2 regions of the Pseudomonas sp. CH61 genome follow, and region 2 is predicted to be linked to the other one. Evidence: predicted binding sites of a transcription regulator. Region 2 holds the regulator's gene; the other holds the start of a gene.
What was found. The regulator sigma-54, encoded in region 2, starts transcription at its own class of promoters, with help from an activator protein. The targets are predictions, from matches to a motif close to ANTGGCATNNANNTTGCTNT.
Positions count from the first base shown of each region.

Region 1: the regulator sigma-54 is predicted to act here: its motif matches at 3,875-3,894, upstream of AC5SEM_RS04295 (flagellar basal body rod protein FlgF).

Region 1 covers NZ_CM182098.1:937,301-953,177, forward strand. The annotation lists gene AC5SEM_RS04275 (amino acid aminotransferase) at 1-425, opposite strand, end outside; gene AC5SEM_RS04280 (4a-hydroxytetrahydrobiopterin dehydratase) at 425-781, opposite strand; gene phhA (phenylalanine 4-monooxygenase) at 899-1,690, opposite strand; gene AC5SEM_RS04290 (sigma-54-dependent transcriptional regulator) at 2,078-3,637, shown strand; gene AC5SEM_RS04295 (flagellar basal body rod protein FlgF) at 3,949-4,689, shown strand; gene flgG (flagellar basal-body rod protein FlgG) at 4,735-5,520, shown strand; gene flgH (flagellar basal body L-ring protein FlgH) at 5,573-6,268, shown strand; gene AC5SEM_RS04310 (flagellar basal body P-ring protein FlgI) at 6,296-7,384, shown strand; gene flgJ (flagellar assembly peptidoglycan hydrolase FlgJ) at 7,396-8,688, shown strand; gene flgK (flagellar hook-associated protein FlgK) at 8,713-10,758, shown strand; gene AC5SEM_RS04325 (flagellar hook-associated protein 3) at 10,772-12,340, shown strand; gene AC5SEM_RS04330 (glycosyltransferase) at 12,449-15,877, shown strand, end outside.
Region 2 covers NZ_CM182098.1:228,640-244,516, forward strand. The annotation lists gene AC5SEM_RS00935 (class II fumarate hydratase) at 1-895, shown strand, start outside; gene AC5SEM_RS00940 (DUF2753 family protein) at 923-1,363, shown strand; gene AC5SEM_RS00945 (superoxide dismutase) at 1,365-1,976, shown strand; gene AC5SEM_RS00950 (ZIP family metal transporter) at 2,007-2,900, shown strand; gene AC5SEM_RS00955 (HPr family phosphocarrier protein) at 2,995-3,270, opposite strand; gene rapZ (RNase adapter RapZ) at 3,286-4,143, opposite strand; gene ptsN (PTS IIA-like nitrogen regulatory protein PtsN) at 4,146-4,610, opposite strand; gene hpf (ribosome hibernation-promoting factor, HPF/YfiA family) at 4,622-4,930, opposite strand; gene AC5SEM_RS00975 (RNA polymerase factor sigma-54) at 5,004-6,494, opposite strand; gene lptB (LPS export ABC transporter ATP-binding protein) at 6,682-7,407, opposite strand; gene lptA (lipopolysaccharide transport periplasmic protein LptA) at 7,407-7,952, opposite strand; gene lptC (LPS export ABC transporter periplasmic protein LptC) at 7,939-8,511, opposite strand; gene AC5SEM_RS00995 (KdsC family phosphatase) at 8,520-9,044, opposite strand; gene AC5SEM_RS01000 (KpsF/GutQ family sugar-phosphate isomerase) at 9,044-10,018, opposite strand; gene AC5SEM_RS01005 (ATP-binding cassette domain-containing protein) at 10,294-11,103, shown strand; gene mlaE (lipid asymmetry maintenance ABC transporter permease subunit MlaE) at 11,103-11,900, shown strand; gene mlaD (outer membrane lipid asymmetry maintenance protein MlaD) at 11,900-12,367, shown strand; gene AC5SEM_RS01020 (MlaC/ttg2D family ABC transporter substrate-binding protein) at 12,379-13,023, shown strand; gene AC5SEM_RS01025 (STAS domain-containing protein) at 13,020-13,325, shown strand; gene AC5SEM_RS01030 (BolA family protein) at 13,441-13,680, shown strand; gene murA (UDP-N-acetylglucosamine 1-carboxyvinyltransferase) at 13,703-14,968, shown strand; gene hisG (ATP phosphoribosyltransferase) at 15,093-15,728, shown strand; gene hisD (histidinol dehydrogenase) at 15,854-15,877, shown strand, end outside.

The sequences.
Region 1 (15,877 bases), 710 kb from region 2:
CCGGCCGCGGCGAAAATGGTTTCGTGGATCGGCCAGGTCGGGTTGCTCAGCCATACGCCTTTGCCCGGCAGGCACTGGGCGATGAAGTCGGCAGCCAGACGCAGGGCACCGGTGCCGCCCGGGGTCTGGGTGGCGCCGGCGCGCTGTTCGGCGATCAGCTTCGAGTCGGCGCCAAGTACCAGCTCATTGATGACTTTGCCGAACAGCGGGTTGCCGTGGCCACCGATGTAAGTCTTGGTGTCCTGGCTTTCGACGAGGCGCGCTTCAGCGATTTTCACCGCTTCCGGGATCGGCGTCAGGCCCTGGGCGTCCTTGTAGACGCCAACGCCCAAGTCGAATTTGCGCGGGTTGCTGTCCTGCGCATACGCCTCCATCAAGCCGAGGATCGGGTCGCCGGGTACCCGGCCGATGGCGTCGAAATGCATTACTTGCGTCCTTCTGCAGTCTTGGCCACTTCGTCAGTGCGCGCGGCCATGATGAAGTCGTTGCGGTGCAGGCCTTTGATCGAGTGGCTCCACCAGGTCACGGTGACTTTACCCCACTCGGTCAGCAGGCCCGGATGGTGACCTTCGGCCTCGGAGATCTCGCCGACCGCGTTGGTGAAGGCCAGCGCGTGCTTGAAGTTCTTGAACAGGAAGACCTTCTCCAGTTGCATGATGCTGTCACGTACTTCGATGTTCCAGTCAGGGATCTGCTTGATCAGAATCGGCAGTTCCTCGTCGCTGACTTGTGGCGCATCGGCGCGGCAGGCTTCGCAGTGGGCTTGGTTCAAAGTGGACATGGTGTATTCCTGAAATCGAGTGTGTTTTTTTTATTAAAGCGTTTGAGCCGTCAATGCCGTCACGCTAAACCAAAGTGGCGGCGACTGACAGGCTCAATTGTCAGCAAAAGTCGCGGTTCACGCGGCTTTCGGTTTCGGCGGAAATTTCGGTGCGTGCAGGCCCAGCTGCATGCCTTGGCGAACCATGGCCATGATGTCTTCATGGGCCACGTCGAACAGACGCTTGAGGTTCGGCAGGACAAAGTACAGCGGTTGCAGGATGTCGATGCGATACGGCGTGCGCATGGCTTCGAGCGGGTCGAAGGCCTGATGTTCAGGCTCGTCCGACAGCGAATAAACGGTTTCTTTCGGCGAGGACAGGATGCCGCCACCGTAGATGCGTTTGCCCTGCGGGGTGTCGACCAGGCCGAACTCGATGGTCATCCAGTACAGACGCGCCAGATAAACGCGTTCTTCCTTGGTGGCCTGTAGGCCGAGCTTGCCGTAGGTGTGGGTGAATTCGGCGAAGTACGGGTTGGTCAGCAGCGGGCAGTGACCAAAGATCTCGTGGAAAATATCCGGCTCTTGCAGGTAGTCCAGCTCTTCGCGGGTACGAATAAAGGTCGCGACCGGAAATTGCTTGCTGGCCAGCAGTTCAAAAAACGTCTGGAAGGGGATCAGTGCCGGAACGCGGGCGACCTGCCAACCGGTGGTTTCGCCGAGCACCTTGTTGATCTCGCCGAGTTGCGGAATGCGGTCGTGGGGCAGACCGAGTTTTTCGATACCGTCCAGGTACTCCTGGCAGGCACGCCCTTCGATCACTTTCAACTGGCGAGTGATCAGCGTGTTCCACACCGCGTGTTCTTCGGCGGGGTAGTCGATAAAACCTTGCGCATCGGGCTCGCGGGCCACGTATTGCGTCTGCTTCATACTGCTCTCCTGCTAGGGGAATTCGTTCTTGTTATGTCCAGCGATGGATTCAGAATTACCTGAGAGCGGGTTGATGTGCAGCAGGTTGAATGGCCTGTGCGTAGGAAATTTCTCTGTAATTCGTAAAGTTATCGTTACGGTTTGACCGCCGTCGCGCATTTTCGGTGATTTTCAGGTTTGAAAAGCCTGGTGCCTGTCACATAATCTTGACAACTATCTACGCGCCTCGGCAGAAAAGTCGTGGCGCTATCCCTTGTGCGAGCGAGCCTGCTCGCGAATGCGATTTGTCTGACACATTAATGTTGAATGTGCCGCCGTCTTCGCGAGCAGGCTCGCTCCCACAGGTTTTGTATTTAACCTTATGACTGGTTTAGCGGGTTTTCTCCTATGCGCATCAAAGTCCACTGCCAGAACCGCATCGGCATCCTGCGCGACATCCTCAATCTGTTGGTGGCGTACGGGATCAACGTCGCGCGCGGTGAGGTCGGTGGTGAGCACGGCAATGCGATCTACCTGCACTGCCCGAATCTGATCAATATCCAGTTCCAGGCGCTGCGACCGAAATTCGAGGCGATCGCTGGGGTGTTCGGCGTCAAGCGGGTAGGGCTGATGCCCAGCGAACGACGGCACATGGAGTTGAACGCCTTGCTCGGCGCGCTGGAGTTTCCGGTGTTGTCGATCGACATGGGCGGCTCGATCGTCGCCGCCAACCGCGCGGCGGCGCAGTTGCTCGGTGTACGGGTCGATGAAGTGCCGGGGATTCCGCTGTCGCGTTACGCCGAGGATTTCGATTTGCCAGAGCTGGTGCGCGCCAACAAATCGCGAATCAACGGCATGCGGGTCAAGGTCAAGGGCGACATCTTTCTGGCTGACATCGCGCCACTGCAATCGGAGCACGACGACAGTGAAGCGATGGCCGGCGCGGTGTTGACCTTGCACCGCGCCGACCGCGTAGGCGAGCGCATCTACAACGTGCGCAAGCAGGAGCTGCGTGGCTTCGACAGCATCTTCCAGAGCTCCAAAGTCATGGCCGCCGTCGTGCGTGAAGCGCGGCGTATGGCCCCGCTGGATGCACCGCTGTTGATTGAAGGCGAAACCGGCACCGGCAAGGAATTGCTCGCGCGTGCCTGTCACCTCGCCAGCCCGCGCGGGCAGTCGCCGCTGATGGCGCTCAACTGCGCAGGCCTGCCGGAGTCGATGGCCGAGACCGAGCTGTTCGGCTACGGCCCCGGCGCCTTCGAAGGGGCGCGGGCCGAAGGCAAGCTCGGCCTGCTGGAATTGACGGCGGGCGGCACGCTGTTTCTCGATGGTGTTGGCGAAATGAGCCCGCGCTTGCAGGTGAAGTTGCTGCGCTTTCTACAGGACGGTTGTTTCCGTCGCGTTGGCAGTGATGAAGAGGTTTACCTGGATGTGCGGGTGATCTGCGCCACCCAGGTGGACTTGTCCGAACTGTGCGCACGCGGCGAGTTTCGCCAGGATTTGTATCACCGCTTGAACGTGCTCTCGCTGCACATCCCGCCGCTGCGCGAATGCCTCGACGGACTGACGCCGCTGGTCGAGCACTTTCTCGATCAGGCCAGTCGGCAGATCGGTTGCTCGCTGCCGAAACTGGCACCGGCAGCGATGGATCGGCTCAGTCATTACCACTGGCCGGGCAACGTGCGGCAGTTGGAAAACGTTTTGTTCCAGGCGGTTTCACTGTGCGATGGCGGCACGGTGAAGGCCGAACATATTCGGCTGCCGGATTACGGCGTGCGTCAGCCGCTTGGTGATTTTTCGCTGGAAGGTGGCTTGGACGAAATTGTCGGGCGCTTCGAGAAAGCGGTGCTGGAGCGGTTGTATTCCGAGCATCCGAGCAGTCGGCAGTTGGGTAAGCGACTTGGGGTTTCACACACCACCATTGCCAACAAGCTGCGTGAATATGAAGTCGGCAAAACCGAGTCGTAGCCCAAACATGTGTGGGTAGTGATGGCCTCTTCGCGAGCAGGCTCGCTCCCACATTTGAAATGCATTCCCCTGTGGGAGCGAGCCTGCTCGCGAAAGCGATAGTCCAGGCAACACCAGCGCCAGACTTTGCCACCTACCGGCATAACACCGCCGGTTTTTCGACTTCGATACATTTCCAATTCCCCCGCAAGATCCTCCAAGTCCTTTGTTTACCGGGTCTTTGTGCGCCAGAAAAAAGTTGGTCTGCAAATTGCTTATGGCTCAGCAGTACAGCGGTGGGCGGCAAACGTCCGGCATGCAGAGGAAAGAGTGTGGACAAGTACCTTTATGTGGCAATGACCGGCGCCAGCCAGAACGCACTGGCGCAGAAGGCTCATGCCAACAACCTGGCGAACATCTCCACCAACGGTTTTCAGCGCGACCTGGAGCAGGCGCGTTCGATGCCGGTGTTCGGTGACAGCTTTCCGGCGCGTGCGTTTGCCATGAGCGAACGGCCCGCCACTGATTTCACCCCAGGCTCGCTGGTGCAGACCGGTCGTGATCTCGACGTCGCCGTGACCGGCAACGGTTTCATTGCCGTGCAGAACCCGAACGGCGGCGAAAGCTACGTGCGCACCGGCAGCCTCAACGTTGACGCCCTCGGCGTTCTGCGCGCCGGCAACGGCATGCCGGTGATCGGCAATGGCGGTCCGATCGCCGTGCCGCCCGAGCAGCAGATCGAAGTCGGTGAAGACGGCACCATCAGTATTCGTGCGATGGGCGAAGGCCCGCGTGTCATGGCGGAAGTCGACCGGATCAAACTGGTCAACCCGGACATCAAGAACATGAACAAGGGCCTCGACGGCTCGATCTACACCAAGGACGGCCAGCCGGCGCCGGCCGATGCCAACGTCAAACTGGTGTCGGGTTTCCTTGAGTCGAGCAACGTCAACGCCGTCGAAGAGATGACTTCGGTGCTGGCATTGGCCAAGCAGTTCGAGTTGCACGTCAAGATGATGAACACCGCCAAAGACGACGACCAGGCCATGGCTCGGGTCTTGCAGATCAGCTAATTATCAGAACGTCGCGCCGAAAATCAGGCGCACGAGGAGAATCGAATGCTTCCGGCTCTATGGGTTGCCAAAACCGGTCTGTCCGCCCAGGACACCAACCTGACCACCATTTCCAACAACCTGGCGAACGTGTCGACCACGGGTTTCAAACGTGATCGCGCCGAGTTCCAGGACTTGCTCTATCAGATCAAGCGTCAGCCAGGCGCTCAGTCGACCCAGGACAGCGAACTGCCGTCGGGTCTGCAACTGGGTACTGGTGTGCGCATCGTCGGCACTCAGAAAAACTTCACCGCCGGCAGTCTGCAAACCACCGAGCAGCCGCTGGATATGGCCATCGACGGTCGCGGTTTCTTCCAGATTCTGCAGCCGGACGGCACCACGTCCTACACCCGTGACGGTACCTTCCACCTCGATTCCAACGGCCAGATCGTTAACGCCAGCGGTTTCGCTCTGGAACCGGCCATCGTCATTCCGAACGATGCCCAGACCTTCACCGTCGGCCGTGACGGCACGGTGTCCATCACTGTCGCTGGCAACGCCGCGTCGCAGGTGATCGGCAACCTGCAAACCGCCGACTTCATCAACCCGGCCGGTCTGCAAGCCGTGGGCAACAACCTGTTCCTGGAAACCGCCGCTTCCGGCGCGCCGCAAGTCGGCACCCCGGGTCTGGCCGGTTTCGGTACCACCCTGCAGAACACCCTGGAAACCTCCAACGTCAGCACTGTTGAAGAGATGGTCAACATGATCACCACTCAGCGCGCTTACGAGATGAACTCCAAGGTGATCTCCACCGCTGACCAGATGCTCTCGTTCGTAACGCAGAATCTGTAATCAAGTCTATGAGGCGGCCATGAGGTCGCCTGCAACACCGTGAGGTAGGGTCATGAATCGCTTTGTATCTGTTCTGGCATTGAGTGGGGTCGTCTCGCTCGCGGGCTGCGTCGCCCCGACGCCCAAGCCCAATGACCCTTACTACGCCCCGGTGTTGCCGCGCACGCCGTTGCCGGCTGCGGCCAATAACGGCTCGATCTATCAGGCCGGCTTCGAGCAGAACCTGTACAGCGACCGCAAGGCTTTCCGGGTCGGTGACATCATCACCATCACCCTGAACGAGCGCACGCAGGCGAGCAAGAACGCCAACTCGCAGATGGACAAGAACAGCGACAACAAGGTCGGTCTGACCTCGTTGTTCGGCTCCAGCCTGACCACCAACAACCCGATCGGCGGCAACGACCTGAGTCTGAACGCCGGCTACAGTGCCGACCGCTCGACCAAGGGCGACGCCAAGTCCGGGCAGAGCAACAGCCTGACCGGTTCGATCACCGTGACCGTCGCTGACGTGCTGCCCAACGGCATCATCGCCGTGCGTGGCGAGAAGTGGCTGACGCTGAACACCGGTGACGAACTGGTGCGCATCGCCGGTCTGGTGCGCGCCGATGACATCGCCACGGACAACACTGTGTCGTCGACCCGGGTCGCCGATGCACGCATCACCTACTCGGGTACCGGCGCGTTTGCCGATACGAGTCAGCCAGGCTGGTTCGACCGTTTCTTCCTCAGCCCGCTGTTCCCTTTCTAGGTGGCTACGTTGAATTTCAAGAGCCTCATGCTGGCTGCGGCGTTGATGTCCGCAGCCTTTGGTGCCCACGCCGAGCGGCTGAAAGATATCGCCAGCATTTCCGGCGTGCGTTCCAACCAGTTGATCGGTTACGGCCTGGTGGTCGGGCTTAACGGCACCGGTGACCAGACGACGCAAACCCCGTTCACCCTGCAGACCTTCAACAACATGCTCTCGCAGTTCGGCATCAAGGTGCCGCCGGGATCGGGCAACGTGCAGTTGAAAAACGTCGCGGCAGTGTCGATCAGTGCTGACTTGCCGGCGTTCGCCAAGCCTGGTCAGCAGGTCGACATCACGGTGTCCTCGATCGGTAACTCCAAGAGCCTGCGCGGCGGCACACTGCTGCTGACCCCGCTCAAGGGTATCGACGGCAACGTCTACGCGGTCGCTCAGGGCAACCTGGTGGTTGGCGGTTTCGACGCCGAGGGCCGTGACGGTTCGAAGATCACCGTCAACGTTCCGTCGGCCGGTCGCATCCCTGGCGGTGCTTCGGTGGAGCGTTCGGTGCCGAGCGGTTTCAATCAGGGCAACAGCCTGACGCTGAACCTCAACCGTTCCGACTTCACCACGGCCAAACGTATCGTCGACAAGATCAACGACATGCTCGGCCCTGGCGTTGCGCAAGCCATCGACGGCGGTTCGATCCGGGTCACCGCGCCGCTCGATCCGAGCCAGCGCGTCGACTACTTGTCGATCCTGGAAAACCTTGAAGTCGATCCGGGTCAGGCAGTGGCGAAAGTCATCATCAACTCGCGTACCGGCACCATCGTCATCGGCCAGAACGTGAAAGTGTCGCCAGCCGCCGTGACCCACGGCAGCCTGACCGTGACCATCACCGAAGACCCGATCGTCAGCCAGCCCGGCCCTCTGTCCAATGGTCAGACCGCTGTCGTGCCGCGCTCGCGGGTGAATGCCGAGCAGGAAGCCAAGCCGATGTTCAAGTTCGGCCCGGGTACCACCCTCGACGAGATCGTCCGTGCGGTGAACCAGGTCGGCGCGGCACCGGGTGACTTGATGGCGATCCTTGAAGCTCTGAAGCAGGCCGGCGCGTTGCAAGCCGACCTGATCGTGATCTGAGGCCGACCCTTATGGACATGCGCAAAAGCGGTCTGGTCAGCAGCAGCGATTCGGGTTCCTACTCGGACCTCAATCGCCTGAACCAGCTCAAGGTCGGCGACAAGAACAGCGATGCGAACCTGCGCAAAGTGGCGCAGGAATTCGAATCGCTGTTCCTCGGCGAGATGCTCAAGTCGATGCGCTCGGCGACCAACGCCTTGGGTGAAGACAATCCGCTGAACACGCCGGCGGCCAAGCAGTATCAGGAAATGTACGACCAGCAACTGGCCGTTTCCATGTCCCGCGAGGGCGGTGGTATCGGTCTGGCCGACGTGCTGATGCGGCAGATGTCGAAGAACAAACCGCTGGCACCGGGTGAGGCTGCGGCCGCGTCCGCTGCCAAGCAGGAAGAGGCCAAGGCGAAAGCTGCGGCCGTGGTCACACCGGTTGCCGCTGGCACCGTTGCTACCAACGGCTCGTTGTCGCGTCTCAATGGCGAGCGCCCGTTGTGGGCATCGCGTTCGGTGAACGCGCCGAACACGCAACTCGCTCATCGCAATGACATGGAAATGATCAACCAGCGTCGTCTGGCCTTGCCACCGAAACTGGCCGATCGTTTGCTTGCCGGGCTGGTGCCCTCAGCTACGCCGGCAGCCGCCACGCAGTTGCCGCCGCGCGCGACCACCGCCGCCACCACCGGCGCCGGCCCGTTGTACAACGGCGACTGGCTGGCGCGCGCCGAGGGCGAAAAAGCCTCGGGCGCACAGATGCAGGTCTACGGTCGCGCCATGGCGCAGATTCCGCTGGCACCGGCGAAAAAAGCCTTCAGTTCCGCCGACGAATTCGTCAACACCATGCTGCCGATGGCCAAGGAAGCGGCCGACCGTATCGGCGTCGATCCGCGTTATCTGGTGGCGCAAGCGGCGCTGGAAACCGGTTGGGGCAAGTCGGTCATGCGTGCCCAGGATGGCAGTAGCAGCCACAACCTGTTCGGCATCAAGGCGAGCAGCAACTGGAAGGGCGATTCGGCCCGGGCGATCACCAGCGAGTTCCGCAATGGCGAGATGGTCAAGGAGACGGCCGAGTTCCGTTCCTACGCCTCGTACAAGGACAGCTTCCACGATCTGGTGACTTTGCTGCAGTCCAATAATCGCTATCAAGATGTCGTGAAGTCTGCCGATAACCCAGAACAGTTTGTACGCGAGTTGCAAAAGGCCGGTTACGCCACCGACCCGAACTACGCAAGCAAGATTTCGCAGATTGCCAAGCAGATGAACAGTTTCCAAAACTACGCTGCGGCGGGTGTCTCCACCACGCCTTTATAAGGCACAAGGTATAAGGTCTGAACCATGAGTTTGCTCAATATCGGGATGTCGGGACTGACGGCCAGCCAGTCCTCTTTGGCTACGACAGGCAACAACATTGCCAACGTCGACACCGCCGGTTATTCACGCCAGCAAACCGTGCAGGGCACCAAATCCTCGCAGCAGTACGGCACCGTGTTTATCGGCACCGGCACGACCCTGGCTGACGTTCGCCGGGTCTACAACTCTTACCTGGAATCCCAGCTGCACACGGCAACTTCGCTCAACAGCGAAGCAGCGTCATACCTCGCGCAGGCGACGCCGCTGGACTCCACGTTGTCCGACACCAACACCGGCCTGACCGGTGTGCTGCAAAAGTTCTTCACGACGATGCAGGGCGTGTCGACGTCTGCGACCGATGACACCTCGCGTCAATCGGTGCTGACCGGTGCGCAAGCGCTGACCAGCCGCTTCAACTCCATCGCCAAACAGCTCAACGACCAGAACACCACCATCAACGGCAGCCTTGGCGACATGGCGGCCCAGGTGAACAAGCTGGCCACCTCGATTGCCAACCTGAACCAGAAGATCGGTGAGATCTCCACCAGCGGTGGTGCGCCGAACGATTTGCTCGACAGCCGTAACGAAGCCGTGCGCCAGTTGTCCGAGCTGACCGGCGCGCAGGTCGTCGAGCGCGGCAGCAGCTTCGACATCTACGTCGGTAGCGGCCAGCCCCTGGTCATTGGCAACTCCGCCAACTCCCTGAGCACTGTGCCGCTCAAGGATGATCCATCGCGCATGGGCATCCAGATGGATCGCGGCTCGAGCACCATCGACATCACCTCGGTGATCAGCGGTGGCGAAATCGGTGGTCTGCTGACTTATCGCAAAGAAGTTCTCGATCCGTCGCTCAATGAGCTGGGCCGTGTGGCCCTGGTGATCGCTGATCAGGTCAACAGCCAGCAAGCCCAGGGCATCGACAAGAACGGTGACTTCGGCGCAGCGCTGTTCAACAACATCAACAGTGCCGCGCTGATCAGCCAGCGCAGCATCGCGAAGGATGGCAACAGCGCAGGTTCGGGCAACCTCGATGTGACCATCAAGGACAGCGGCAAGCTGACCACCAGCGATTATCAGGTCACGTTCACCAGCGCCACCGACTACTCGGTCAAGCGCTCCGACGGTACCGATCTGGGCACCTTCAGCACCACCACCAATCCGCCGCCAGTGATCGACGGTTTCACCCTTGCGCTCAAGGGTGGGGCGTTGAGTGCCGGTGACAGCTTCAAAGTGACGCCGACCCGCAATGCGGCCGCGAGCATCCAGACGGTGCTCACCGATCCGAAGAAAATTGCTGCGGCCGGTCCGTTGACCGGTGTGGCCAGCGCCAACGGTCTGGGCAATTACACCCAGCCGACACTCAGCTCCAAAATCGATATCTACAACCCGACTGCCCAGGCTGACATGCAGGCGGCGCTGAAAAACTCGACGCCGGTCAAACTGGTGTTCGGTGCGGTCTCCGGGGGCAGCCAGTCTTACACTTTTGTGGATGCCAAGGGCGGCCTCATCAGCAGCGGCACCATCGTTCCCGGTCAATCGAACACGCTGGACCTGAAAGTCGGCATCGTCGATGCCAGCGGCAACCCGGTACTGGACACCAGCGTCACGCCGAACGTGCAGAAAACCTTCTCGGTGCAGACCACCGTTGGCGGCACGCCGAAGCCGGGCGAAACCTTCACCATGAACCTGACCGGTGCGGCGTCTTCGGACAACCGCAACGCGCAAGCGCTGGTTGGCCTGCAAACTGCGCAGACCGTCGATACCGGTTCGGCGAGCAAGGGCATCAGCCTGACCGACGCCTACAACAAGCTGGTGACCAACGTCGGTACCAAAACCGCTCAAGGCAAGTCCGACAGCACCGCGACCACAGCGATACTGGATAACGCCAAAGGCGCGCGCGACTCGCTGTCCGGGGTCAACCTGGATGAAGAAACCGGCAACCTGGTCAAATACCAGCAGTACTACACAGCGTCCTCGCAGATCATCAAAGCTGCGCAGGAAACTTTCGCCACGCTGATCAACAGCCTTTAAGGAGTCGTAATTCATGCGCATTTCCACCGCCCAGTATTACGGCACGCAAGCGTCGGACTATCAACGTAACTTCAACAAGGCTGTGGCTACCGCCAGCGAGGCGAGCAGTCTGCAGCGCATCACCAACGCCTCCGATGATCCGATCGGCGCCGGTCGGTTGCTGCAACTGGGCCAGCAGGCCGCGATGCTGGATCAGTACAAGACCAACGTCGACACCACCAAGAATTCGTTGAATGTGCAGGAGTCCACGCTGGATTCCATCACCACCGCACTGGCGCGCGCCAAGGAACTCGCCCTGGCCGCCAACACCGGCACGCGTACCGACAAGGATCGCCAGGCTTACGCTGCGGAACTGAGTCAGATCCAGCAACAAGTGCTGGGCCTGATGAACTCCAAGGATGCCAACGGCAACTACATGTTCTCCGGTTCGAAGACCGATACCGCGCCGTACTCACAGAATGCCGACGGCACTTACACCTACAACGGTGACCAGACCACGATCAACCTGGGCATCGGCGACGGTATGACGGTCGGTACCAACACCACCGGTTGGGATGCCTTTCAGCAGACCATCAACACCGGCCGCACCAGCACCAACATGACGGCTCCGGCAGTGGATGACGGCCGTGTCGTGCTGTCCAGCGGTACCGTTGGCAATGTTGCCACGTACAACTCCAAGTTCTCCGGTGGTCAGCCGTACACCGTTAGCTTCGTCAGCAGCACCCAGCTGCAAATTACCGACGCGCTGGGTAACGACGTGACGGCCGAAGCCAGCCAGAATGGCGCGATCGTCAACACCACCGGCACCAACCAGACGGTCAGTTTCCGTGGTGTCGACCTGAAGCTGAACATCAACCTGAAAGCGGGTGACACCAACCCGGACGCGGTCATTGCCGGACACAGCTTCCAGTTGTCGACCCAGCCGGATTCGTTCACCACCGCGCGCAGCCCGGGTAACCCGTCTACTGCGGTGATTACCGGTTCGACCATCACCGACCAGTCGGCCTATACAAACGCCTTCCCGCAAGGCGGCGCGGTGCTCAAGTTCACCAGCGCCACGGCGTTCGATCTGTATGCGGCGCCAGTCACTGCGGACAGCAAACCCGTGTCGTCCGGCACCGTGGCTGGCGGCAACGCGACCGCTGCGGGCGTGACTTTCGCGCTGGGCAACACGCCGGCCGCTGGCGATCAGTTCTCGATCCAGCCGAACAATCACCAGACCCAGAACGTGCTCGACACCCTGGGCCAGATGATTACGGCGTTGAATATGCCGATCGACGGTGATGATGTTGCCAAGCAGAAGTTTCAGGGTGTCATGGAGTCGGGTCTCGGCAACATCGACGCCGCCACCAACCAGATTGGCGCTTCTGTCACCACCATTGGTGCCCGTGGCCAGGCGCTGGAGATGCAAACCGCGACCAACCAGAGCCTGAGCACGGCGAACACCACGACCCAAGGCTCGATCCGTGATTCGGATCCCGCCGAAGTCATGACCCGCCTGACCCTGCAGCAGACCATGTTGCAAGCCGCGCAGTTGGCGTTCAGCAAGATCAGCCAGTTGGGTCTGTTCAACAAGATCTGACGGTTAACGGGCGTGTGAGCGCCCGTTTGCTCTATCCCTCAAGTAATGTTTTTTGCGGTTTCAAGGGCTCGCTTTACCGAGCGGGCTCGTACCGCCTGTGAGCCCGCCGTGAATTCACTCCCTCTCGTCAGCCTTGTCATTCCCGCCTTCAATCCACGCTTTTTCGAGCGTGCGTTGCGCAGCGCCGTCGGCCAAGGCTATGGCCATCTGGAAATCATCGTTTGCGATGACAGTCGTGGCATCGAGATTGAAACCATCGTCTCGAATGTCGGCGAGGAGACCGGCGTCGCCGTGCGTTATGTACGCAACCCGCGCACGTTGGGACTGGTCGGCAACCTGAAAGCCTGCCTGGATCAGGCGCAGGGCGAATTCATCAAGTTTCTGTGTGACGATGATCTGCTCTATTCCGCCTGTATCGAGCAGCAGGCGCACGAGATGCGCCGCGCCGAGGTCAGTCTGGTGCTGGCCCAGCGACTGCTCTGGGACGCGAACGACATCATCCTGCCTGCGCGTCTGGAAAACACTTCGCTGTCGCCGGTCAGTGGCCTGTTCAAGGGTGACGATCTACTGGCGATATTCGAAAAATTCCCGGTCAACGTTCTCGGCGGATTCAGCAACGCGCTGTTTCGCCGCGCGGACGTCGCCGAGCTGCTGCCGGCATTGACCGAGGAGGGCGGCTGCTTCGTCGCGAGCCTGGATTTCGCCTTGTATATCTGCCTGCTGCGCCGCGGCAACCTGGCGGTGTCGAACAATGTACTGAGCGCCGAGCGCCTTTATCCGGAGCGGCTGAGTGCGCAACAACCGATGAAGGACGCGATGGACGTCGAGCGCGAGTGGCTCTCGCAAATGCTCAAAGTCCGCAACGGTGAGTCGGCGCCGGCGCCAGGCTGGGTGCGTTACATCCCGCTGGCAAAGGCTGATGAGTCGCCAAGGGTTTGGGATGAGCTGCCGTTGAGTCGCACCCTGGGTTCCCGGCAGAGCCGCCAGGAGTGTGGCGTCGGGGTGGACAGCCTGAGTTTCGGCGAGCTTTATGCGCAATGGCTGGAGTGCCGGGTGCTGACCGAAGGGCAGCGCAAGATGCTGCCGGAAACCATCGCCGGTTGGTCGCACCAGCCGCGAATCGTGCCGGTCATCATCGACGACAAAGGCAGTCGCGCCGGTGTAGAGCGTACGCTGGAGGCCCTGGCCAATCAGGATTACCCGGCGGAACTGGTGCTGGTACTGTCCGCCTCCTGCTCCGAAGCGGAGCTGGATGGCCGTGTGTTTCGACTGCCGCTGCAAGACGACGGGCTGGAGCAGCTCAACACCTTGCTGCCGCAACTGGAAGGCGCCGACTGGTTCTACCTGCTGCAACCCGGTGATCGCCCGGTGGCTACGGCGTTGCTGATCATGGCTGACCGGATCGCGCATTCGCGGACTTTCACTTGCCTGTACAGCGACGAAGGCAGTCTGCGCAATGGCGAGTCGGCAGAGCCTGCGTTCAAGCCGGATTTCAACCTCGACCTCATGCGCAGCTACCCCTACGTCGGGCGGGCGCTGGCGTTCAAGCGCGAGCGGGTTCTGGAGTTGGGAGGGCTGGCGTCTGACTTTGCCCAACTGGCGCCTCACGACCTGCTCTGGCGGATGGTCGAGAACGACGGCACTCAGGTGGTCGGGCATATCGCCGAAGTGTTGCTCGAATCGAAATTCGATCTGTCCCAATGGCTCACCGATGCGGGTGTGCTGGAACAGAATCCACGGCTGCTCGATGCGCATCTGCAGCGTTTGGGGATTGCCTACGAGACCCGGCGTGAGGGCCGTGAGCTGCTCAATCGGGTCGATTATCGTCACGCCCGCCGCCCGTTGGTCTCGGTGATCATCGTCGCTCAGGATCAGACGGCAGCCTTGCAGCGTTGTGTCGAAACGCTGCTGGAAAAAACCGCTTACACCGAGTACGAAATTCTCCTGGTCGATAGCGGTAGTGAAACCGCCGAGGCGCGGGCCTGGCTCGACGGCATGGGACAGTTGGGCGGTGAGCGGATTCGTGTGTTGCGCTGCCTGCAAAAGAACAACCCTGCCGCCATTCACAACTTTGCCGTGAGCCAGGCGCGTGGCGAGTACGTGTTGCTGCTCAACGCTTTTGCGGTGATCACTCAAGCCGATTGGCTCGACGAATTGCTCAATCATGCGCAGCGCCCGGAAGTCGGAGTGGTCGGCGCCAAGTTGTTCGATCCGGACGGCGGGATCTTGCATGCCGGCCTGATTCTCGGTTTGCAGGGGCCGGCCGGGCTGCCGTTCCTGGGGCAACCGATGCAGTCGGAGGGCTATATGTTCCGACTGCAGGCGGTGCAGGATCTGAGCGCCGTCGGCGGTGACTGCCTGATGGTTCGCAAGTCGGTCTTCGAGGAGGTCGCGGGGCTCGACGAGCAGGACTTGAAGATCGCGTACAACGTCGTGGATCTGTGCCTGCGTATCGGCCGCGAAGGTTACCTGGTGGTGTGGAATCCGCATGCCAGGCTGGCGCTGGGCACACGCCCGAGCGCCGTGGCAACGAGCGAAGAGCAACAACAGCACGAGCGCGAGCAGGATACTTTTTACCAGCGCTGGTTGCCGCTGATTGCGCGCGATCCGGCCTACAACGTCAACCTTGCGCTACAGGGGATCGGGGCCACCAACTTCAGTCTCGAACCGGGTCTGCTGAGCGGCTGGCGTGCGTTTTCCAAGTCGAGTCTGCCCAACGTGCTCGTGGTACCGATCAACGCCTCTGCCATCGGCCATTACCGCATGAGTCAGCCGATGATCGAGCTGGAGGCGGCCAACCGGGTCGAGGGGCGCATCTGTTACGGCTTGCCGTCGATCGTCGACATTGAGCGTCAGGCGCCCGACGTGATTGTGCTGCAGGGGCGCTACTCGGAGCACGCCATCGATGAAATCCCGCCCCTGAAGAAGTATTTCAGCGCCCGGCGTATTTTCGAACTGGATGACTATGTCATCGACGTTCCTCATCGCAATGCCCACATCCGCAACATGCCGAACAAGCAGGACATGGAGCGCATGGTGCGTCGAGCGATCGGCCTCTGCGATCGGGTGGTCGTGTCGACGCAGCCACTGGCCAATGCGCTGTCGGACATGCACCACGACATTCGTGTGGTGCCGAACATGCTCGCCAAAGACCTCTGGAGCAACCTGCGCAGCCAGCGGCGTACGTCGAAAAAGCCACGGGTCGGTTGGGGCGGTGGTACCAGTCACCACGGCGACCTGGCCGTGATTGCGGAGGTGGTTCGCGAGCTGGCCAATGAAGTCGACTGGGTGTTCTTCGGCATGTGCCCGGATGACCTGCGTCCGTACATGCATGAATTCCACGGGGTGATCCCGCTTGACGTGTATCCGGCGAAACTGGCCAGCCTCAACCTCGATCTGGCCCTCGCACCGCTGGAGTTCCACATCTTCAACGACTGCAAGAGCAACCTGCGGCTGCTGGAGTACGGCGCTTGCGGCTACCCGGTGATCTGCACTGACACCGAAGCCTATCGCGGCTACCTGCCGTGTACGCGGGTC
Region 2 (15,877 bases):
GGTGCAAGTAATAGAGCACAAAGCCGAGCAGGTACATCACCACGTCAAAACCGGCCGCACGCATTTGATGGACGCGATGCCAGTGCGCATGAGCCAGGTACTCAATGGCTGGGCGCAGCAGCTCAAGGCCAACATCGGCCACCTGCAGGATTTGCTGCCGAGTCTGCAATCGCTGGCGCAGGGCGGTACGGCGGTGGGCACCGGGATCAACGCGCATCCTGAGTTCGCCGCACGTTTCAGCCGTCAGTTGAGCCAGTTGACCGACGTGCAATTCACCCCGGGCAAGGATCTGTTCGCGCTGATCGGCTCGCAAGACACCGCCGTCGCCGTCTCTGGCCAGCTTAAAGCCACGGCCGTGTCGCTGATGAAAATCGCCAACGACCTGCGCTGGATGAACTCCGGCCCGCTCGCTGGCCTCGGCGAAATCGAACTGGAGGCCTTGCAACCGGGCTCGTCGATCATGCCCGGCAAGGTCAATCCGGTGATTCCGGAAGCCACCGCCATGGTCGCCGCGCAAGTCATCGGTAACGATTCGGTGATCACCATTGCCGGCCAGTCGGGCAACTTCGAACTCAACGTGATGCTGCCGATCATCGCGCAAAACCTGTTGAGCAGCATCGAACTGCTGGCCAACTCCAGCCGCCTGCTCGGCGACAAAGCCATCGCCAGCTTCAAGGTCAACGAGTCGCGCTTGAAAGAGGCGTTGTCGCGCAACCCGATTCTGGTCACCGCGCTCAACCCGATTATCGGTTACCAGAAAGCCGCCGAAATCGCCAAGCAGGCCTACAAGGAAGGTCGCGCGGTGATCGACGTCGCCCTCGAGCATACCGACCTGTCGCGCAGCCAGCTGGAAGAGTTGCTCAATCCCGAGAAACTCACCGCCGGCGGCGTGTAAAACCTGCAACCGCTTTGGAGGCTCACCATGGAGCACTGGAAACGCACGATCGAACGGGCCAATCGCTGCTTCATGCTCGGCGAATTGATCGACGCCCGTGAGGCTTACCTGCAAGCCCTGGCCCTGGCGCAAGTGTTATTCGAACGCTGGGCGGATGCCGACGAAGCGGTGGCGGCCTGCGTCATTTCTCACCACAACCTGGCGGATCTGCACTTGCGCCTGAACCAGCCGGAGGAGAGCGCCGAATACCTCTGCGCGATCCATCAACGACTGTTGCAGACCATGCAGGACGAACGTCAGCGCCTGGCCTTGCGTGAAGCAGCGCTGCGCCAGAGCAGCAAGACCTACGTCGAGCTGCTGAATTTCATCAGTGAACACGGCGAATACCCGCGCACCCAGCGCCTGCTGCACCCGGATACCGGCAATGCGCGCCGCGCGCCTGCCCCACATCACCATGGAGTCCATTGAAATGGCTTTTACCTTGCCTGCCTTGCCTTACGCCTACGACGCCCTCGAACCGCATATCGATGCGCAAACCATGGAGATTCACTACACCAAGCATCACCAGACCTACATCAACAACCTCAACGCGGCGGTAGACGGCACTGAATACGCTGAGTGGCCGGTAGAAAAACTGGTCGCCAGCGTTAAGGATCTGCCGGAAAAACTCCGTGCGGCAGTGATCAATCAGGGCGGCGGTCACGCCAACCATTCGCTGTTCTGGGAAGTGATGGTGCCCAACGGCGGCGGTAAACCGGATGGCGCGTTGGCCAAGGCGATTGATGAGCAACTGGGTGGTCTCGACAGTTTCAAGGAAGCGTTCACCAAAGCCGCGCTGACCCGCTTCGGCAGCGGCTGGGCCTGGCTCAGCGTGACCCCGGAGAAAAAACTGATCGTGGAAAGCAGCGGCAATCAGGACAGCCCGTTGATGAATGGCAACACGCCGATCCTCGGTCTCGACGTCTGGGAGCACGCCTATTACCTGCGCTATCAGAACCGTCGCCCGGAATACATCAATGCGTTCTACAACGTGATCAATTGGCCTGAAGTGGCTGCGCGCTATCAGGCCGCACTGGTTTAAGTCTTCTATAAAAACAATCCAAGGCTGACTATGGGCACTGAAACACTGGCGATCGGAAGTGGGCGTATGTTTCGTTACGCAGTGGGATCGCTGTTGCTGTTGGCGGGCATGACCTTGCTGGTCGCTCACGGCCTGGAATGGCTGAATCTCGAGCCGAGGCTGTCGCGGGCGTTGCAGGGCGGCGCGATCTGCGCCCTCGGCACGGCGCTTGGCGCGGTGCCGGTGCTGGTGATTCGGCGCATGCCGCAGGCACTCAGCGATACCTTGCTGGGTTTTGGCGCCGGGGTGATGCTGGCGGCGACGGCGTTTTCGCTGATCGTGCCGGGTATCGCTGCCGCCGAAAGCCTGGGTCTGACTCCGTGGGGCGCCAGTGGCTTGATCTGCTTCGGCATCATGCTCGGGGCGTTCGGGCTGTATCTGGTCGATCGCAGGGTTTCCGGCGCTTCCCCGGAAATGCTCGTCGGCACCGTCGAGCATCCGGTGATTCCGCCACGGATCTGGCTGTTCGTGTTCGCCATCATTGCCCATAACATCCCGGAAGGCATGGCCGTCGGCGTCTCCGCTGGCGGCGGCATGCCGGACGCGGACAGTCTGGCCATGGGCATTGCCCTGCAGGATGTGCCGGAAGGTCTGGTGATTGCGCTGGTATTGGCCGGGGCAGGAATGTCGCGGGTCAAGGCGTTCCTGATCGGCGCGGCGTCAGGTCTGGTCGAACCGGTGTTTGCGTTGCTGTGTGCGTGGCTGGTCGGTCTGGCGCAGGTGCTGCTGCCATTAGGTCTGGCACTGGCGGCGGGGGCAATGTTGCTGGTGGTGACCCACGAGGTCATCCCGGAATCACGACGCCATGGTCATGACAAACTGGCCAGCCTTGGCCTGTTGATCGGGTTTTGTCTGATGATGGTGATGGATACGGCGTTGGGCTGAAGCAGATCAAAAGATCGCAGCCTTCGGCAGTTCCTACAGGGAACGCATTCCAATGCAGGAGCTGCCGAAGGCTGCGATCTTTTGATTTTGGCTGTCAGCCACCTTCGTCGAAATAGTTGTTGATCAGCGCCACCAGCGCATCCAGCGCTTCCTGTTCCTGATGCCCTTCAGTACTCAGATAGATTCTGGTGCCCTTGCCAGCTGCCAGCATCATCATTGCCATGATGCTTTTACCGTCAACCGTGGTCTCTGGCGTGCGGCCTACTCTGATCGTGCAATCCGGATACTGCCCGGCCACCCCGACAAACTTGGCCGATGCGCGGGCATGCAGGCCCAGCTTGTTGATGATTTCGATTTCCAGAGCAGGCATCGCGGTGTGAATCCTTTAAGTGAGGTCGCGGTGGCGAACCTGGACGTTCTTCAGGGTTTTCTGCAGGGCCTGACCCAGGCGTTCGGTCAGGTAGACGGAGCGATGGTGTCCGCCGGTGCAGCCAATGGCAATGGTGACGTAGGCACGGTTGCTCGCGGCAAAGCGCGGTAACCATTTGTGCAGGTAGGTGACGATGTCCTGAAACATTTCTTCGACCTCCGGCTGCGCCGCGAGGTACTCGGCCACCGGCGCATCGAGACCCGATTGCGCACGCAGTTCCGGCTTCCAGTACGGATTGGGCAGGCAGCGCACGTCGAACACCAGATCTGCATCCACCGGCATGCCGCGCTTGAAGCCAAATGACTCGACCAGAAACGCGGTGCCCGGCTCTGGCTGATTCAGCAGGCGCAGCTTGATGGAGTCGCGCAGCTGATACAGGTTCAGATTGGTGGTGTTGATCTTCAGGTCGGCGAGGTCGGCGATCGGGCCGAGCAGGGCGGTTTCATCCTGGATCGCTTCGGCCAGCGAGCGATTGGCGTTGCTCAGCGGGTGGCGACGGCGGGTTTCGGAGAAACGCTTGAGCAAGGTTTCTTCGTCGGCGTCCAGATACAGGACATCGCACTGGATGTGCTTGGCCCGGACGTCTTCGAGCAGCTCGGGAAAGCGCGTCAGATGACTCGGCAGGTTACGCGCATCGATCGACACGGCCACCAGCGGTTGCGCCAGCTCAGTATGAATCAGCGCACGTTCGGCGAGTTCCGGCAGCAAGCCTGCGGGCAGGTTGTCGATGCAGTAATAGCCGTTGTCCTCAAGGACATCCAGAGCCGTACTTTTACCCGAGCCGGAACGGCCGCTGACGATGATCAAACGCATGATTAATGCCCGTTCTGCTCGCTCAGGACGACCTGATACAAGGCTTCGCTACTCGGTGCGCTACGCAGCTGTTCGCGCACTTCCTTACGATCCAGCATGCTGGCGATCTGACGTAGCAACTCCAGATGCGCATCGGTGGCGGCTTCCGGGACCAGCAAAACAAACAGCAGGTCAACCGGAGCGCCGTCAATGGCGTCGAAATCGATCGGAGCGTCAAGGTGCATCAGCGCGCTGATCGGCGCTTGGCAACCCTTGAGGCGGCAATGGGGGATGGCGATGCCGTTACCAAAACCGGTGGAACCGAGTTTTTCACGGGCAATCAACGCCTCGAAGACATCCTGCATGGCCAGATCCGGCACTTCGCGGGCGATCAGGTTGGCAATTTGTTCGAGGGCTTTCTTTTTACTGCCGCCCGGCACGTTCACAAGGGAACGGCCGGGGGTCAGGATACTTTCAAGTCGGATCATGGAATGGGGGGTTATCGACCTGTCGCGCCCTGGAGGAGGCTTTGGGTCTTTTCCTTATGCTTTTTGAGTTGGCGATCCAGCTTGTCGGTCAGCAGGTCAATGGCGGCATACATGTCGTCATGCTCGGCATTGGCAACCACTTCTCCGCCGGGAATATGCAAGGTGGCTTCGATTTTCTGCTTCAGCTTTTCGACGCACATCGTGACTTGCACGTTGGTGATCTTGTCGAAATGGCGCTCTAATCGGTCGAGTTTTTCGTTGATGTAGTCGCGCAGAGGTTCGGTCACTTCCAGTTGGTGTCCACTGATGTTGACTTGCATACAGCTTCTCCTTCGTTGCCAGTGCATAAAGCGGCAGGCTGGATAGCCTGCCACTGGAACGCTGTAACGTGGCTTACATCAACCGCTTGCGTTCGCTCGAAGGCGCGATCCCGAGGGATTCGCGGTACTTGGCGACGGTGCGGCGAGCCACCTGAATGCCTTGTGCCTCCAGTAAACCAGCGATCTTGCTGTCACTCAACGGCTTTTTCTGATTTTCCGCAGCAACCAGTTTTTTGATGATCGCGCGGATCGCCGTGGACGAGCATTCGCCGCCTTCGGAGGTGCTGACGTGGCTGGAGAAAAAGTATTTCAGCTCATAAATACCGCGCGGGGTATGCATGAATTTCTGCGTGGTCACCCGTGAAATCGTCGATTCGTGCATGCCGACCGCTTCAGCGATGTCATGCAGGACCAACGGCTTCATCGCTTCGTCGCCGTACTCCAGAAAACCGCGCTGATGCTCGACGATCTGGGTGGCAACTTTCATCAGGGTTTCGTTGCGGCTCTGCAGGCTCTTGATGAACCAGCGAGCTTCCTGCAACTGGTTGCGCATGAAGGTGTTGTCGGCACTGGTGTCGGCGCGGCGGACGAAACCAGCGTACTGGGCGTTGACGCGCAGGCGTGGCACCGATTCCTGATTGAGTTCGACCAGCCAGCGTTCGTTGTCCTTGCGCACGATCACGTCGGGCACGACGTATTCGGCTTCGGTTGACTCGATCTGCGAACCCGGGCGCGGATTAAGGCTTTGCACCAGCTCGATGACCTGACGCAGTTCGTCTTCCTTGAGCTTCATGCGCCGCATCAACTGGCTGTAGTCGCGGCTGCCAAGCAGGTCGATGTAATCGCTGACCAGACGTTTCGCTTCAGCCAGCCAAGGTGTCTTGGCCGACAACTGGCGCAATTGCAGCAGCAGGCATTCGCCGAGATTGCGCGCGCCGATGCCGGCCGGTTCGAACTGCTGGATGCGGTGCAGGACGGCTTCGATTTCGTCCAGTTCGATGTCCAGTTCCGGGTCGAACGCCTCAAGGATCTCTTCGAGGGTTTCGTCCAGGTAGCCCTGATTGTTGATGCAATCGATCAGGGTCACGGCGATCAGGCGATCGGTGTCGGACATCGGTGCAAGGTTCAGTTGCCATAGCAGGTGGCTTTGCAGGCTCTCGCCGGCGGACGTGCGTGTGGTGAAATCCCACTCGTCATCGTCGCTGCTGGGCAGGCTGCTGGCGCTGGTCTGGTAGACGTCTTCCCAGGCCGTGTCGACCGGAAGCTCGTTGGGGATGCGCTCGTTCCATTCGCCGTCCTCGAGGTTGTCCACCGTCGGCGCGGTTTCCTGATAGGAGGGTTCCTGGATTTCGGTGGGCTTCTGTTCGGCGTTGTCGGCCATGGGGTCGGAATTGTCGAAGTCGTCGCCTTCTTCCTGGCGTTCGAGCATCGGATTGGATTCCAGCGCCTCCTGGATTTCCTGTTGCAGATCCAGGGTCGACAATTGGAGCAGGCGGATGGCCTGTTGCAGCTGCGGTGTCATCGTCAGCTGCTGGCCCATTCTCAAGACTAGCGATGGTTTCATGGCAGGGGCTTAACACCTTATTCGCCGGCGCTATGCGCCATCCACTACAGGGCGCCGGAGCGCCAAACTTAAGCAAATTATATGCCTGAAACTGAAGTGTTTGCCTAGAGCGCTGTAACAATTAAAGCGTATTAAATCCTGCTTGAATCGATACAGCGCCCGGGCGGCGCACCGGGCACTGTTGCGCTTACAGGCGGAACTCGTGGCCCAGATACACTTCCTTGACCAGATCGTTGGCCAGGATGGTTTCTGCATCGCCCTCGGCAATCAACTGACCATCGTTGACGATGTAAGCGGTTTCGCAGATATCCAGCGTCTCACGAACGTTGTGGTCGGTGATCAGCACACCGATGCCTTTGGCCTTGAGGTGGTGGATGATCTGCTTGATGTCGCCGACCGAGATCGGGTCGACACCGGCAAACGGTTCGTCGAGCAGGATGAATTTCGGTGCCGTTGCCAGCGCGCGAGCGATTTCCACCCGGCGGCGTTCACCACCGGACAGGCTCATGCCGAGGTTGTCGCGGATGTGGCTGATGTGGAATTCCTGCAGCAGGCTTTCCAGCTCTTTGCGGCGACCGGCCTTGTCGAGTTCCTGACGGGTCTCGAGGATGGCCATGATGTTGTCGGCCACCGACAGTTTGCGGAAGATCGACGCTTCTTGCGGCAGATAGCCGATGCCAGCCTTTGCACGGCCGTGCATTGGCTGGTGGCTGACGTCCAGATCATCGATCAGTACGCGGCCCTGATCGGCCTGTACCAAGCCGACGATCATGTAGAAGCAGGTGGTCTTGCCGGCACCGTTCGGGCCGAGCAGGCCGACGATCTGGCCGCTGTCGATCGACAGGCTGACATCACGCACGACCTGGCGGCTTTTATAGGCCTTGGCCAGGTGCTGAGCTTTCAGAGTTGCCATTACTGGGTTTTCTCGTCGGTTTTCTTCTTCGGCTGGATCACCATGTCGATGCGCGGACGCGACTCGGTAACCTTGCTGCCGGTAGCGCGACCGGCGCTGGCCAGTTTCTTCACGGTGTCATAGACGATTTTCTCGCCTTGCGTCGTGTTGTTGTCCTTGTCGACAACCTTGGCCTTGTCGATCAGCACGACGCGATTCTGCGCAGCATGGTACTGGATCGTCACGCCCCAGCCCTGAACCGGCTTGGTGTCGCCAGCGGTCTGCAGTTGTTCGAAGTAGGCAAGGTTGCCCACCGAAGTCACCACGTCGATATCGCCGGCCGGGGTGCGGGTGATGGTCACGGTATTACCGGTCACCTTCATCGAGCCTTGGGTGATGATCACGTCGCCCTTGTAGGTGGCGATGCCGTTCTTGTCATCCAGTTGGGCGTCGTCGGCCTGAATGCGGATAGGTTGCTGCTGATCGTTCGGCAGAGCCCAGGCGCTCACGCTTCCCAGTGCTGCGCCCAGACTGAGCAAAATAGGGAGGGTTTTAACGAGCCTCATACTGTCCTCTTACGTTCGATAGCAGGTGTATCCTGCTTTCCTTCAGGTACGCTTTCATTCCAACGCCGGTCGATACACCGCCAGCGCCGTCGATTCTAACGGGTTGCTCGGTCTGCGCATATTCCTGCTGCGGGAACACGGTCATGCGGGTGCTGGTGATCAGGGTGCCGCGGTTTTTCTCATCGGTGCGCTGCACGCGTACCGAATCGATCAGTTCGACTTCGGTGCCGCCTGAGTTCACTTCACCGCGCTCACTGGTCACGTGCCACGGAAAATCCGTTCCGCGATACATGTTCAGGTCCGGTTTGGTCACGAGCGTGACGTCGGTTGCCTTCACGTGCTCGGCTTTTTCGGACGTCATTTCATACTGCACCTTGCCATCCGGCAGGTATTGCAGGGTATGCGTGTTGGTTGCATACCAGTCGATAGGTGTCTCGATCGACGTAACCGGCGGTTTGTCGAGAAAGCGTTCTGGGCTGATGTTCCAGTAGCCCACTGCGGCGAATATCGCCGCGATGCAGCCGAACAGCAGGAAGTTGCGAAATTTTTTGCTGAACATGGTTTGGCTCACAGGTACGCGGCGTGGGCCGCATCGAGGCGGCCCTGGGCGCGCAGGATCAATTCGCAGAATTCGCGGGCGGCGCCTTCGCCACCACGGGCGCGGGTGACGCCATGGGCGTGTTCGCGGACGAAATCGGCAGCGTTGGCAACCGCCATGCCCAGGCCAACACGGCGGATCACCGGCAGGTCGGGCAGGTCGTCACCGAGATAGGCGACCTCTTCATAGCTTAGGCCCAGTTGCTCAAGCAGGCCGTCGAGAACGACCAATTTGTCTTCGCGGCCCTGAAACAGGTGGGGAATGCCCAGGTTTTTCGCTCGACGTTCGACCACCGGGGTCTTGCGGCCGCTGATGATAGCGGTCTGCACGCCGGCGTTCATCAGCATTTTGATGCCTTGACCGTCGAGGGTGTTGAAGGTCTTGAATTCGCCGCCGTCTTCAAGGAAGTACAGGCGACCGTCAGTGAGGACGCCATCGACGTCGAAAACTGCCAGTTTGATCGCTTTGCCGCGTTGCAGCAGATCTTTGCTCATTACATGACTCCTGCGCGCAGCAGATCGGAGAGGTTGAAGGCGCCGACCGGGCGGTCTTCCTCGTCTACGACTACCAATGCATTGATTCGGTGATCTTCCATGATTTTCAGGGCTTCGGCGGCCAGCATTTCCGGGCGGGCAGTCTTGCCGTGGGCCGTCATCACCTGGTCGATAGTTGCGGTGCGAATGTCGATGCTGCGATCCAGCGTGCGGCGCAAGTCGCCGTCGGTGAAGATCCCAGCCAGTTTTCCGTCCGTTTCAAGGATGACGGTCATGCCCAGACCTTTACGGGTCATTTCCATCAATGCGTCCTTGAGCAGTGTGCCGCGTTGTACTTGCGGCAATTCCTGTCCGGCGTGCATGACGTTTTCCACTTTCAGCAGCAGGCGGCGGCCCAAGGCTCCGCCCGGGTGCGAGAACGCGAAGTCTTCAGCAGTGAAACCGCGTGCTTCCAGCAGCGCGACGGCCAGCGCATCGCCCATGACCAGTGCTGCGGTCGTCGACGAGGTCGGGGCCAGGTTCAGCGGGCAGGCTTCATGCTCGACGTGAACGTTGAGATTGACCTCGGCCGCCTTGGCCAGTGGCGATTGCGGGTTGCCGGTGACGCTGATGAGCTGGATGCCCAGACGCTTGATCAGCGGCAGCAGGGTAACGATTTCATTGGTCGAGCCGGAGTTCGACAGGGCCAGGATCACGTCGTCGCGGGTGATCATGCCCATGTCGCCATGGCTGGCCTCGGCCGGGTGTACGAAAAATGCCGGGGTGCCGGTGCTGGCCAGGGTCGCGGCAATCTTGTTGCCGATGTGCCCGGATTTGCCCATGCCGACCACGACTACACGGCCTTTACTGGCCAGAATCATCTCGCAAGCGCGTACGAAATCGGCGTCGATATGGGGCAACAAGCCTTGTACGGCTTCCACTTCGAGTTGGATGGTGCGTTGTGCCGATTGAATCAGGTCGCTGGATTGGCTCATGTCAGAAATCGTATAGCCCGATGAAAAGGCGGCGATTATAGCGGTTATGTGGCAAAGCCTCACGCAAGTTCGTCGTGCTTTGTCATTACTCGTTACCAAAACCCGGTAAAAGAGCCTGCGGACCTGTCATATCGCCGAACTCAGGCTGGTACAAGCCTTGGGCGCGTAGCCTTTGCAGTGATATAGTTCGCCGCCAGTTCGGCCTGCCCGGGATGTACGTACTTTTTAAGTAAAGACAGGCGTCCGAGTGAGAGGCTGCATCGCAAGGAGTTTAGATGAGTGCCGATAACGCCTACGCGGTCGAGCTGAAGGGAGTTTCCTTCAAGCGCGGTGCGCGCAGCATTTTCAATAACGTCGATATTCGCATCCCGCGCGGCAAGGTCACCGGCATCATGGGGCCTTCCGGGTGTGGCAAGACCACGCTGCTGCGATTGATGGGCGCACAATTGCGCCCTGCCAGCGGCGAAGTCTGGGTCAACGGCCAGAACCTGCCTGTGCTTTCGCGCAGCGATCTGTTCGATGCGCGAAAGCACATGGGTGTGCTGTTTCAAAGCGGCGCGCTGTTCACCGATCTCGATGTATTCGAGAACGTGGCTTTCCCCCTGCGTGTTCATACCGATCTGCCGGAAGAAATGATCCGCGACATCGTCCTGCTCAAACTGCAGGCGGTCGGTCTGCGCGGTGCCATCGAGCTGATGCCGGACGAGCTGTCCGGTGGCATGAAACGCCGCGTCGCACTGGCGCGGGCGATTGCGCTCGATCCGCAGATCCTCATGTACGACGAACCGTTCGTCGGGCAGGACCCGATCGCCATGGGCGTGCTGGTCCGATTGATCCGTCTGCTCAACGATGCGCTGGGGATTACCAGTATCGTGGTGTCCCACGATCTGGCTGAAACCGCGAGCATCGCCGACTACATCTATGTTGTCGGTGATGGTCAGGTGCTGGGGCAGGGTACGCCGGACGAGTTGATGAGCTCGGACGAGCCGCGTATCCGTCAGTTCATGACCGGCGATCCCGATGGCCCGGTGCCGTACCATTTTCCAGCGACGGATTACCGCGCAGATCTTCTGGGGAAGCGCTGATGCGCAGAATTTCATTAATAGAACGCGTGCGCCGGTTCGGCGAGGCGGCGATCGACGCCGTCGCGGTGTTCGGTCGTGCGACGCTGTTCCTGTTTCATGCCTTGCTGGGGCGTGGCGGGATCAGCGGAGGTTTCAGTCTGCTGGTCAAGCAGCTGCATTCAGTCGGCGTCATGTCGCTGGTGATCATCGTCGTTTCCGGGATCTTCATCGGCATGGTGCTGGCGCTGCAGGGCTTCAGCATTCTGTCGAGCTACGGTTCGGAGCAGGCGGTGGGGCAGATGGTTGCACTGACCCTGTTGCGTGAACTCGGTCCGGTGGTGACGGCATTGTTGTTTGCCGGTCGTGCCGGTTCGGCGCTGACCGCCGAGATCGGCAACATGAAATCCACCGAACAGCTTTCCAGTCTGGAAATGATCGGCGTCGATCCGCTCAAGTACATCATTGCCCCGCGCCTGTGGGCCGGTTTCATTTCCCTGCCAGTGCTGGCGATGATTTTCAGCGTGGTCGGGATTTGGGGCGGTTCGTGGGTGGCCGTCGACTGGCTGGGTGTGTATGAAGGCTCTTACTGGGCGAACATGCAGAACAGCGTGAATTTCACCAGTGACGTGCTCAATGGCGTAATCAAAAGTATCGTTTTCGCCTTTGTCGTGACCTGGATCGCCGTATTCCAAGGCTATGACTGTGAGCCCACTTCCGAGGGCATCAGTCGCGCCACCACCAAGACCGTGGTATTTGCCTCGCTGGCAGTGCTCGGCCTGGACTTTATTCTGACTGCTTTGATGTTTGGAGATTTCTGATGCAAAACCGCACCCTGGAAATCGGTGTCGGCCTGTTCCTGCTGGCAGGGATCCTGGCTTTGTTGCTGCTTGCTTTGCGGGTCAGTGGTCTGTCTCCGACGTCGACCACCGACACCTATAAACTGTATGCCTATTTCGACAATATCGCCGGTTTGACGGTCAGAGCCAAAGTGACCATGGCCGGCGTGACCATCGGCAAGGTCACGGCGATCGATCTGGATCGCGACAGCTTCACCGGTCGGGTCACCCTGCAAGTGGATAAAAAGGTCGACAACCTGCCGACTGACTCCACAGCGTCTATCCTGACCGCTGGTCTGCTGGGCGAGAAGTACATCGGTATCAGCGTCGGCGGGGAAGACAAACCGCTGAAGGATGGTGGAACCATTCACGACACCCAGTCGTCACTGGTACTGGAAGACCTGATCGGTAAATTCCTGCTCAATACCGTTAGCAAAGACGCCAAATGAGGAGCTTTTGAATGATTTCTACCTTGCGACGTGGCCTGTTGGTGTTGCTCGCGGCATTGCCACTGATGGCTAACGCTGCGCCTGGGCAATCCGCGCATGAACTGGTGCAGGACACGACCACCCGGTTGCTGGCCGACCTGGCTGCCAACAAAGAGAAATACAAGCAGGATCCGACGGATTTCTACGCGGCGCTCAACAGCATCGTCGGGCCAGTGGTGGACGCCGAAGGCATTTCCAAGAGCATCATGACGGTCAAGTATTCGCGCAAGGCCACGCCGGCGCAGATGCAGACCTTCCAGGAAAACTTCAAGAAAGGCCTGTTCCAGTTCTACGGCAATGCCTTGCTCGAGTACAACAACCAGGGGATTACCGTTGACCCTGCCAAGGACGAATCGGGTGACCGCACCAGCGTCAACATGACCGTCAAGGGCAGCAGCGGCGCAATCTATCCTGTGCAGTACACACTGGAGAAGATCAACGGCGAGTGGAAACTGCGCAACGTGATCATCAATGGCATCAACATCGGCAAGCTGTTCCGTGATCAGTTCGCCGACGCGATGCAGCGCAATGGCAACGACCTGGACAAGACCATCAATGGTTGGGCCGGTGAAGTGGCCAAGGCCAAGGAAGCCACCGAAAAGAACCCCGCGCAATGAATGAGGCCGCAGTTCGTATGAGTGATGTCGACGAGCTTCTGCTCAGCGGAGTGCTGGACTATCGCACCGGTGCCGACCTGCGCAAGCAAGGCCAGGCGCTGATCAAGTCCAGCAAGGCTGCTTCGCTGGTGATCGATTGCTCGGCGGTGAAGAAGTCCAGCAGCGTCGGTTTGTCGTTGCTGCTGTGCTTCATGCGCGATGCGAATGCGGCCGGAAAGGCTGTCAGCATCCGTGCGATGCCCGAAGACATGCGCGAAATCGCTCAGGTCAGTGAGCTGACCGAACTTTTGGCGCACCCCTGAAACAGCATCTATAAAGAAGCCCCCCGTCAGAGTCCTGCCATGCGGGGTTCGCAGGCGCGGGGCTTTTTTGTATGATGTCCGACCCGTGCGCACAGGGCGCCGATTGAGGTTGAGCATGCAGGCCGTAGAAGTGAAGAGCTTCCTTGAAGGAAAGCTGCCCGGAACGTTGGTAGAAGTTGAGGGCGAAGGCTGCAATTTCCAGCTGAACGTGATTAGCGATGAACTGGCGGCGTTGAGCCCGGTGAAGCGTCAGCAGCAGGTCTATGCCCATTTGAACCCATGGATTACCGATGGCAGCATCCATGCGGTCACTATGAAATTTTTCAGCAGCGCGGCCTGGGCCGAGCGCACCTGAGCCTTAGGGCGTCGAGATTCTTATGGATAAATTGATTATTACCGGTGGCGCTCGTCTTGATGGCGAGATCCGCATTTCCGGCGCAAAAAACTCCGCCCTGCCGATCCTGGCTGCCACCCTGCTGTGCGATGGCCCGGTGACCGTTGGCAACCTGCCGCACCTGCACGACATCACCACCATGATCGAGCTGTTCGGTCGCATGGGCATTGAGCCGGTGATCGACGAGAAACTCAGCGTCGAAATCGACCCGCGCACCATCAAGACCCTGATCGCCCCGTACGAACTGGTGAAAACCATGCGTGCGTCGATCCTGGTACTGGGCCCGATGGTTGCCCGTTTCGGTGAGGCCGAAGTGGCACTGCCTGGCGGTTGCGCCATCGGTTCGCGTCCGGTTGACCTGCACATCCGTGGTCTCGAAGCCATGGGCGCGGTGATCGACGTCGAAGGCGGCTACATCAAGGCCAAGGCGCCGGAAGGCGGCCTGCGCGGTGCGCACTTCTTCTTCGATACCGTCAGCGTGACCGGTACCGAGAACATCATGATGGCCGCTGCTCTGGCCAAGGGCCGCAGCGTGTTGCAGAACGCCGCTCGCGAACCTGAAGTGGTCGACCTGGCGAACTTCCTCAACGCCATGGGCGCCAAGGTTTCCGGTGCTGGCACCGACACCATCACCATCGATGGCGTTGAGCGTCTGGGTTCGGCTTTCTACAAAGTCATGCCTGACCGCATCGAGACCGGCACCTACCTGGTCGCCGCAGCCGTGACCGGTGGTCGCGTCAAGGTCAAGGACACCGATCCGACCATCCTTGAAGCCGTTCTGGAAAAGCTCCGTGAAGCCGGCGCAGAAATCACCTGTGGTGAAGACTGGATCGAGCTGAACATGCATGGCAAGCGTCCGAAAGCAGTCAACGTGCGCACCGCGCCGTACCCTGCATTCCCGACTGACATGCAAGCGCAGTTCATCTCGCTCAACGCCATTGCCGAAGGCACCGGTGCGGTGATCGAGACGATCTTCGAAAACCGTTTCATGCACGTGTACGAACTGCACCGCATGGGCGCCAAGATCCAGGTCGAAGGCAATACTGCCATCGTCACCGGTACTGAAGTCCTCAAAGGCGCGCCAGTAATGGCCACCGACCTGCGGGCTTCGGCCAGTCTGGTGATCTCGGCGCTGGTTGCCGAAGGCGACACGCTGATCGACCGCATCTACCACATCGACCGTGGTTACGAGTGCATCGAAGAAAAACTGCAGATGCTGGGCGCCAAGATCCGTCGCGTTCCGGGCTGATTGCTGCATTGGGACACAGGGACGTGTCCACTGATTTTAAGAGTCGAGCCGGTTTCCGGCTCGATGTGTGTCCGGCGCCGATTGCGACCGGACATGAGTACCTTGATAAGGACTGACGTTTCCCATGTTGACCATCGCACTGTCCAAGGGCCGCATCCTTGACGACACCCTGCCGCTTCTCGCCGAAGCGGGCATCGTGCCGACCGAGAATCCGGACAAGAGCCGCAAGCTGATCATTCCCACGACGCAGGACGACGTTCGTCTGCTGATCGTGCGTGCCACCGATGTGCCGACTTACGTTGAGCATGGCGCGGCTGACCTCGGCGTTGCCGGTAAAGACGTGTTGATGGAATACACCGGCCAGGGCCTGTACGAGCCACTGGATCTGCAAATCGCCCAGTGCAAGCTGATGACCGCCGGCAAGATCGGTGCGCCTGAGCCCAAGGGCCGTCTGCGCGTGGCGACCAAGTTCGTCAACGTTGCCAAGCGTTATTACGCCGAGCAGGGCCGTCAGGTCGATATCATCAAGCTGTACGGCTCGATGGAGCTGGCACCGCTGATCGGTCTGGCCGACAAGATCATCGACGTGGTCGACACCGGCAACACCCTGCGCGCCAACGGCCTGGAACCTCAGGAACTGATCGCCACGATCAGCTCGCGCCTGGTCGTCAATAAAGCTTCGATGAAAATGCAACACGCCCGAATCCAGGCGTTGATCGATACCCTGCGCAACGCAGTGGAATCGCGACACCGCGGCTGATTTACCTGCGCGCCGTTAAGTCGCGCCCGTCTATCCGCCTCATAGCCAGAATCTCAGGTGCCCAAGCGGAAACGACTGCTAAGTTAGGGCGCCTGAGTTTTTGCCATTCCTATGAGGCTCTCGCTATGACCGCAACGACTGCAATTCGC